One region of the Comamonas sp. CMM02 genome, then DNA from elsewhere that is predicted to be linked to it. Evidence: riboswitches for the same ligand, from Rfam matches in the RefSeq annotation. Region 1 holds a riboswitch; the other holds the start of a gene.
What was found. Region 1 has a riboswitch for cyclic di-GMP ahead of IB213_RS12210 (chemotaxis protein CheW). Riboswitches for the same ligand answer to the same signal wherever they lie in the genome.

Region 1 (3,390 bases):
AAAATCCGGTGCCTTAACCAACTTGGCGACTCCCCTTGAGAAGCAGCGATTATGCCGTTACTTTTTGGGAGAAAAAATGAAAAACAGCAAAATTTGCACAGAAACCGCACTCGCTTGCTCACTTTTCAGCAAGCCCGCACCTGCGGTGCACAATTTTTACGCACACCAGGCTGTTTAGCCCGCATTCCCGCAGTTTTCAGCACCAGTCAGACGCATCACAAGCGAACTGTGCACGCAGTTACAAGCCTACGCGCCTATGCGCTTTCGCACAGCGCTTGTAAAGCGCCGCAAGCATGCCCATAACGGGCACGAATACATGGCGCTGACCTGCAACACTTTCTGACACCCTCTGTCTAAACTGGTGGCCATGGAAACTTTGCTGACGGCCGATTTCTGGTTCGGCATCTTCAAGATCATCTGGATCGACGTCATCCTCTCTGGCGACAATGCCGTCGTCATCGCCCTGGCAGCCCGGGCGCTGCCGCCGGAGCAGCAGCGCAAGGCCATCTTGTGGGGGTGTGGCTTTGCCATCGTGATGCGCATTTCGCTGACGGTGGTCGCCGCCAAGCTGATGCAGCTGCCCTTGCTGGAAATTCTGGGAGGCGCCCTGCTGCTGTGGATTGGTGTGGGCCTGCTCAAGGGCGAAGAAGCCGCCGACGCCACATCCGGCAATGGCAAGCCCAGGGGCAGCATCTTTGTGGCCATTCGCACCATCTTGCTGGCCGATCTGGTCATGTGTCTGGACAACGTGATCGCTGTCGCCGCCACAGCGCAAGGCGATATGCGCTTGCTGATCTTTGGTCTGGCCCTGAGCATTCCGCTGGTGCTGTTTGGCTCGACCTTGATGATCAAGCTGATGGAACGCTTCCCCTGGATCGTCATGCTGGGGGCCGGCCTGATTGGCTGGGTTGCAGGCGAGACCATCGTCAACGACCACCTGCTCACCTCCGTCAGCCAGCAATACCCTGCCCTGCGCTATATCGCCGCAGCCTGTGGTGCAGCCTTTGTACTGTGCCTTGGCCACTGGCTCCAGCAGCGCAAGCGAGCATCCTAGCGCTCGCCTGCCATAAAAAACACCGGCAAGCAGTTGAGCCTGTCGGTGTTTTCAAAGAAGGTATCAAGCGATGCTGGATGCACAGCCGTCTTTCTTTTGCAGAAAGAAAGCTTGACCAGTGCCGCTTTTTCATTCACCGCAATGTTCTGCGAAAACTGTTTCAGTGCAGCAGATCTATAAAAGTCACTTGAAATAAATTACATAAGCCTGAAAAAAAGTGCTCACACAGCCTCACTTTAATTCTTCTTAAGATGGCAGGTTTGGCACACTTGAGCGAAAGCTAAGGTCGCAAAGCCTCCGGTCCTCCTTCTGCATTCAGCAGAAAAAGATAGCGGGGTTGCAATTTTCAGGAATGCGCACTACACGGTGCTGAGACACTCCGGGCAATACTGGAGCGACAGTGGTGATCCTGCGAATTCGTGGCCTTGATTTTTGCTGATAAACGCAAGCACATGGTTGTATGCATTCCCAATGCTTGCTCTCAAACCACAAAGAAAATCAAACACTATGAAACAGCACGCAGGCGAGTATCTGAGCTTTCAACTCGGTGGTGAGCAATATGGCATCGATATTCTGAAAGTTCAGGAAATTCGAGGGTATGAAACTTGCACCCGTATCGCCAATGCACCGGCCTATATTCTGGGCGTTTTGAATTTACGCGGAACGATTGTCCCGATTGTGGACTTGCGCATCAAGATGGGCATCTGCACTCCCGCGTATGACAGCCAGACTGTCACGATTGTGCTCAATGTGGCAAATAACGTGGTGGGCATGGTGGTGGACGCCGTGCAAGACGTGGTGGCCCTGAAAGCCGAAGAAATCAAGGCTGCACCCGATTTTGGCAATGCGGTTGCCTCACAGCATATTGTCGGGATTGCCACCATCGCCCAGGCTGACATCACCCGCATGCTGATTTTGATGGATATTGAGCAATTTATGACCAGCGCTGAAATCGGTGTCATCGCCCAATCTTCTACCGCTATTTCTGAATAACAAATCAAAAATTAGATTTTGCAAAAAATACTGAGACAGTCATGAATAATTTAAAAATATCGCACAAATTAAATTTGGGCTTTGCCCTGGTAATTCTGGTTTTCTTGATTACTGCCGCAACAGCAGCTTGGCAGGTAGAAAAAGTATCCCAGGCCACGAGCGTGATGGAGCGATCTTCGGAACTGCTCAAAATTGCCAGCGCCTGGCAAGGTGATGTGCGTCAAAACTCGGCCCGCTCTTTGGCCGTGGGTTTTTCTGATGGCAATGCCATGCTGGATTTCTTCAAAGAAGCCATGGCATCCACCTCGCGCTCGACCGACGAGAAGCAAAAAGCCTTCTTGAGCGCCGCGCAGGACAGCCCCGCATCGCTGCAGCGCGCCCAGAAAGTGGGTGATCTGCGCAAGGTCTGGCTGAGCACCCGCGAAGAGGTCAACCAGATGCGCATCGCTTCGGATAACCAGACCGTGCAGAACTTTGTGCAGACTAAATTTATTCCTGCCACGCAAGCCTATATCGAGGCCACACAAGAGATGGTAGATGGTGAAGCCAATGCCGTGGCCACCGCCGAGCATGAGGTCAAATCCATGTTCAGTCAGCTCTACCAGATGGCTTTCGTACTGTGCTTGCTGGCCGTGGCGCTGGCTGCCCTCATCAGCTGGCGCTTGTCACGCGGCATTGCCAAGGGCGTGGAAGGTGCCCGTGCCATTGCCCAGCGCATTGGTGCAGGCGATTTGAGCCAGGAAGTACAAATCCACAGTGGTGATGAGATTGGCCAGCTGCGCAGCGCCTTGCGTGACATGCAAAACAGCCTTTCTCAGGTGGTGCGCACCGTACGCCAGGGCTCGGACAATGTGGCCACCGCCAGCTCGGAAATTGCACAGGGCAACCAAGAGCTGTCCGCCCGCACCGAAAGCCAGGCCTCCGCACTGGAAGAAACTTCTGCCTCAATGGAGCAGCTCGGCTCCACCGTCAAGCAAAACGCCGACAACGCCAGGCAAGCCAACCAGCTTGCACAAAATGCCTCCAATGTGGCGGTGCAAGGCGGTCAGGTCGTGGCCCAGGTAGTGGACACCATGAAGGGCATCAGCGAATCCAGCACCAAGATTGCCGACATCATCAGCGTGATTGACGGCATTGCCTTTCAGACCAACATTCTGGCGCTGAATGCGGCCGTGGAAGCCGCACGCGCTGGTGAGCAAGGCCGTGGCTTTGCGGTGGTGGCCGGTGAAGTGCGCAGCCTGGCAGGCCGCTCTGCAGAAGCCGCCAAGGAAATCAAAAACCTCATCACGGCCAGCGTGCAGCGCGTGGAGCAAGGCACCGCCTTGGTCGACCAGGCTGGCACC
Region 2 (3,390 bases), on a different contig from region 1:
GGCCGCATTTTGCTGGGTCATCTGGTCCAGATTGCTCACTGCCTGATTCACCTGCACAAAACCATCACGCTGCTCATTGGTTGCCGCAGTGATTTCACCGATCAGATCAGTCACCCGGCGCACACTGGCCACAATCTCATGCATGCTGGCGCCTGCTTGGCTGACCTGGGTGGAGCCAGCGTCCACATTGCTGACACTGGCTTCAATCAGGCCCTTGATTTCCTTGGCCGCTTCTGCACTGCGGCCAGCCAGACTGCGCACCTCGGCGGCCACCACCGCAAAACCGCGGCCTTGCTCACCGGCACGTGCCGCTTCAACGGCGGCGTTCAGTGCCAGGATGTTGGTCTGAAACGCAATACCATCAATCACGCCAATGATGTCGCCTATCTTGCGGCTGGAGGTGTTGATCTGCTCCATGCTGAGCACCACCTGCTGCACCACCTGACCACCGCGCTCTGCTGCCTGCACAGCCGTTGCCGCCAGCTGATTGGCCTGGCGCGAGGTATCTGCCGACTGATTGACGGTGGCTGTCAGTTGCTCAATGCTGGCAGCTGTCTCTTCCAGATTGGCGGCTGTCTGCTCTGTGCGCGCCGACAGATCCTGGTTGCCGTTGGCAATTTCAGCAGCTGCCGTAGACACTTCATGCACACCACCACGAACGTTCAGCACCACATCCCGCAAGCGCTGTGCCATGGCATCCAGGGCCTGCATCAACTGACCAAACTCATCCTTGCGCTGACTGGCGGCGTGAATGGTCAGGTCGCCCCCACCGATGGCTTCCGTCATCTTCACCGCCTCGCGCAGCGGCACCGTAATGCTGATCACCAGCCAGCGTGCAAGCAACACACCCAGCAACAGCAGCACTGCTGTGCTGAGCCAGCCCATCCAGATGCTGCTGCGGCGCACGGCATCAGAATTTTGCATCAGTGCACTGAGCTGCTGGCGCTGCGCACCAATGAAGTCTTCAATCTTGCTGCCGTAAATTTCGGACAGATTGGTGTACTCACCAAACGCATAGTTGGCCCGCGCGTTGTAGTCATCCAGATCCATGGTGTCCAGCGCCGTCTCGCGGCTGTTCTTCAAATCCTCAAAGGCTTTGAGTACGGATGCAAAGGACGCACGCTCCTGCTCGGACATCAGCGAGTTTTCCATCTCGGCCAACGCTGCCAAGGCAATGTCATGCTGCCTTTTAAAGCGCGCTTCAAACTCGTTTTGAAGGCGGTTTTCATTCGTCGCCATCAGTGCTGTCCCAGCCTCAATGCTGCGCAGTATCTTGCCGCGCATGGTCTCGGCCAGCGCAATCTTGCGCTCAATACGCTGCACGTCTTCCCGGGAAGTTTCCAGCGTCTGCATCGTGCTTTGCTGCACCCAGAAGTTCGACAAAGTCATGATGACCAGCAAACCCAAAATAGTAGTCCATAGCTTTGGAGCTACCCGAATGTTCGAAAAATTCATGATGGATATAAGACTTCACACAATTTGGCCATGCGCGCCCATCAGCAGTGGTTGCGCGCGTCAGAGGATGCCAAGATGCCTGCATGGCCTAAGCCACGGGCTCTGTGCTAGACAGGAAACAGCAAAACGTCTCCTCCAAGACGCTCACAGGCAACCCGGCGACCATGACTTGCAGGACAAGCGTTAGGCCCGTGGCTTTGCGACGCTGGCTTTCGCGCAGGTGTGCTTCGGCATAAAGCCATTATCCAGTAACTTTTATTTACAAATAATGGTTTACACCAATAACCTTGGTTGGCAACTTTCCATAAAAAAAGCGCCCCGCAGGGCGCTTTTCACAGTGCAACAGCAAGCTCTGTCATTCCTCAACAAAAGCTTCTTCGCGTTTACTTTTCACTGCTGGCAAGCATACGATCACCAGCAACACCACAGCCAGGACCAGCATCACAGCCGAGATAGGACGTGTCACGAACACAGACCAGTCACCACGCGACAGCAGCAGAGCACGGCGCAGGTTTTCTTCCATCATTGGGCCCAGGATGAAGCCCAGCAACAACGGTGCGGGTTCGGTGCCCAGCTTGTAGAACACATAGCCAATGAAACCGAAGATACCGACCATCCAGACGTCGAACTCGGAGTTCTTCGTGCCGTACACGCCCACTGCACAGAACAGCACAATGGCGGGGAACAACCAGCGGTAAGGCACTGACAGCAGCTTGATCCACATGCCAATCATGGGCAGGTTCAAGATGATCAGCATGGCGTTACCAATCCACATCGATGCGATCAGACCCCAGAACAGTTCTGGGTTGCTGGTCATCACCTGAGGGCCAGGCTGGATGTTGTGAATGGTCATCGCGCCCACCATCAGTGCCATCACGGCATTCGGTGGAATGCCCAGTGTCAGCAAAGGAATGAACGATGTCTGTGAACCAGCGTTGTTGGCCGATTCAGGAGCCGTCACACCACGGATATTGCCTTGACCGAAAGGAACTTCACCAGGACGCAGCTTGGTCTTCTTTTCCAGTGTGTAGGAGGCAAAGGCCGACAGCATGGCACCACCACCGGGCAAGATACCCAGTGCAGAACCCAGCAACGTACCGCGCACCATGGCGGGGAACATCAGTTTGAAGTCCTGCTTGGTGGGCATCAGGCCCGTGACCTTGGCCGTGAACACTTCGCGCTCGTCGTCAGGCTTGGACAGGTTGGCAATGATTTCACCGTAGCCGAACACACCCATGGCGATCACGACGAAGTCGATACCGTCGGTCAACTCAGGAATGTCAAAGCTGTAACGTGCCACACCGGAGTTCACGTCCGTACCGATCATGCCGAACAGCAGACCCAGCACGATCATGCCCACAGCCTTGAGCAAGGAGCCGGAAGCCAGCACCACAGCACCGATCAGGCCCAGAATCATCAGCGAAAAGTATTCCGCAGGGCCGAACATGAAGGCGACTTCTGTCAGCGGAGGAGCAAAGGCAGCCAAGATGATCGTGCCCACGCAACCTGCAAAGAACGAGCCAATGCCCGCAGCGGCCAGCGCAGGGCCAGCTCGCCCCTTTCGCGCCATCTGGTAGCCGTCAATCATGGTCACAACGGACGACGACTCCCCAGGCAAGTTCACCAAAATGGCGGTGGTCGAACCACCGTATTGCGCACCGTAATAGATACCGGCCAGCATGATCAGCGCAGCCACAGGAGGCAGCGAGTAAGTGGCAGGCAGCAACATGGCGATGGTCGCCACTGGGCCCAGGCCAGGCAAGATACCAATCAGCGTGCCCAAGACACAGCCGATCAGGCAGTACATGAGGTTTTGCGCTGTAAACGCAACGCCAAACCCCAGCGACAAATGTTCAATCAATTCCACGATGCAAGTCTCCTGGGGGATTAGCCAACGATGAAGGTAGGCCAGACGGGGAACTGCAGGTTCAAGGC

Region 2: another riboswitch for cyclic di-GMP. It lies ahead of IB213_RS18040 (methyl-accepting chemotaxis protein); the one in region 1 lies ahead of IB213_RS12210 (chemotaxis protein CheW).

Annotation. Positions count from the first base shown of each region.
Region 1 is NZ_JACUZW010000003.1:579,410-582,799, forward strand. Features, by position in the region: tRNA gene IB213_RS12195 (tRNA-Gln) at 1-36, opposite strand, end outside; gene IB213_RS12200 (TerC family protein) at 368-1,054, shown strand; gene IB213_RS12205 (hypothetical protein) at 1,051-1,191, opposite strand; cyclic di-GMP riboswitch class I at 1,307-1,399, shown strand; gene IB213_RS12210 (chemotaxis protein CheW) at 1,562-2,047, shown strand; gene IB213_RS18125 (methyl-accepting chemotaxis protein) at 2,089-3,390, shown strand, end outside.
Region 2 is NZ_JACUZW010000002.1:203,626-207,015, reverse strand. Features, by position in the region: gene IB213_RS18040 (methyl-accepting chemotaxis protein) at 1-1,389, opposite strand, end outside; cyclic di-GMP riboswitch class I at 1,602-1,692, opposite strand; gene IB213_RS06100 (tripartite tricarboxylate transporter permease) at 1,811-3,322, opposite strand; gene IB213_RS06095 (tripartite tricarboxylate transporter TctB family protein) at 3,343-3,390, opposite strand, start outside.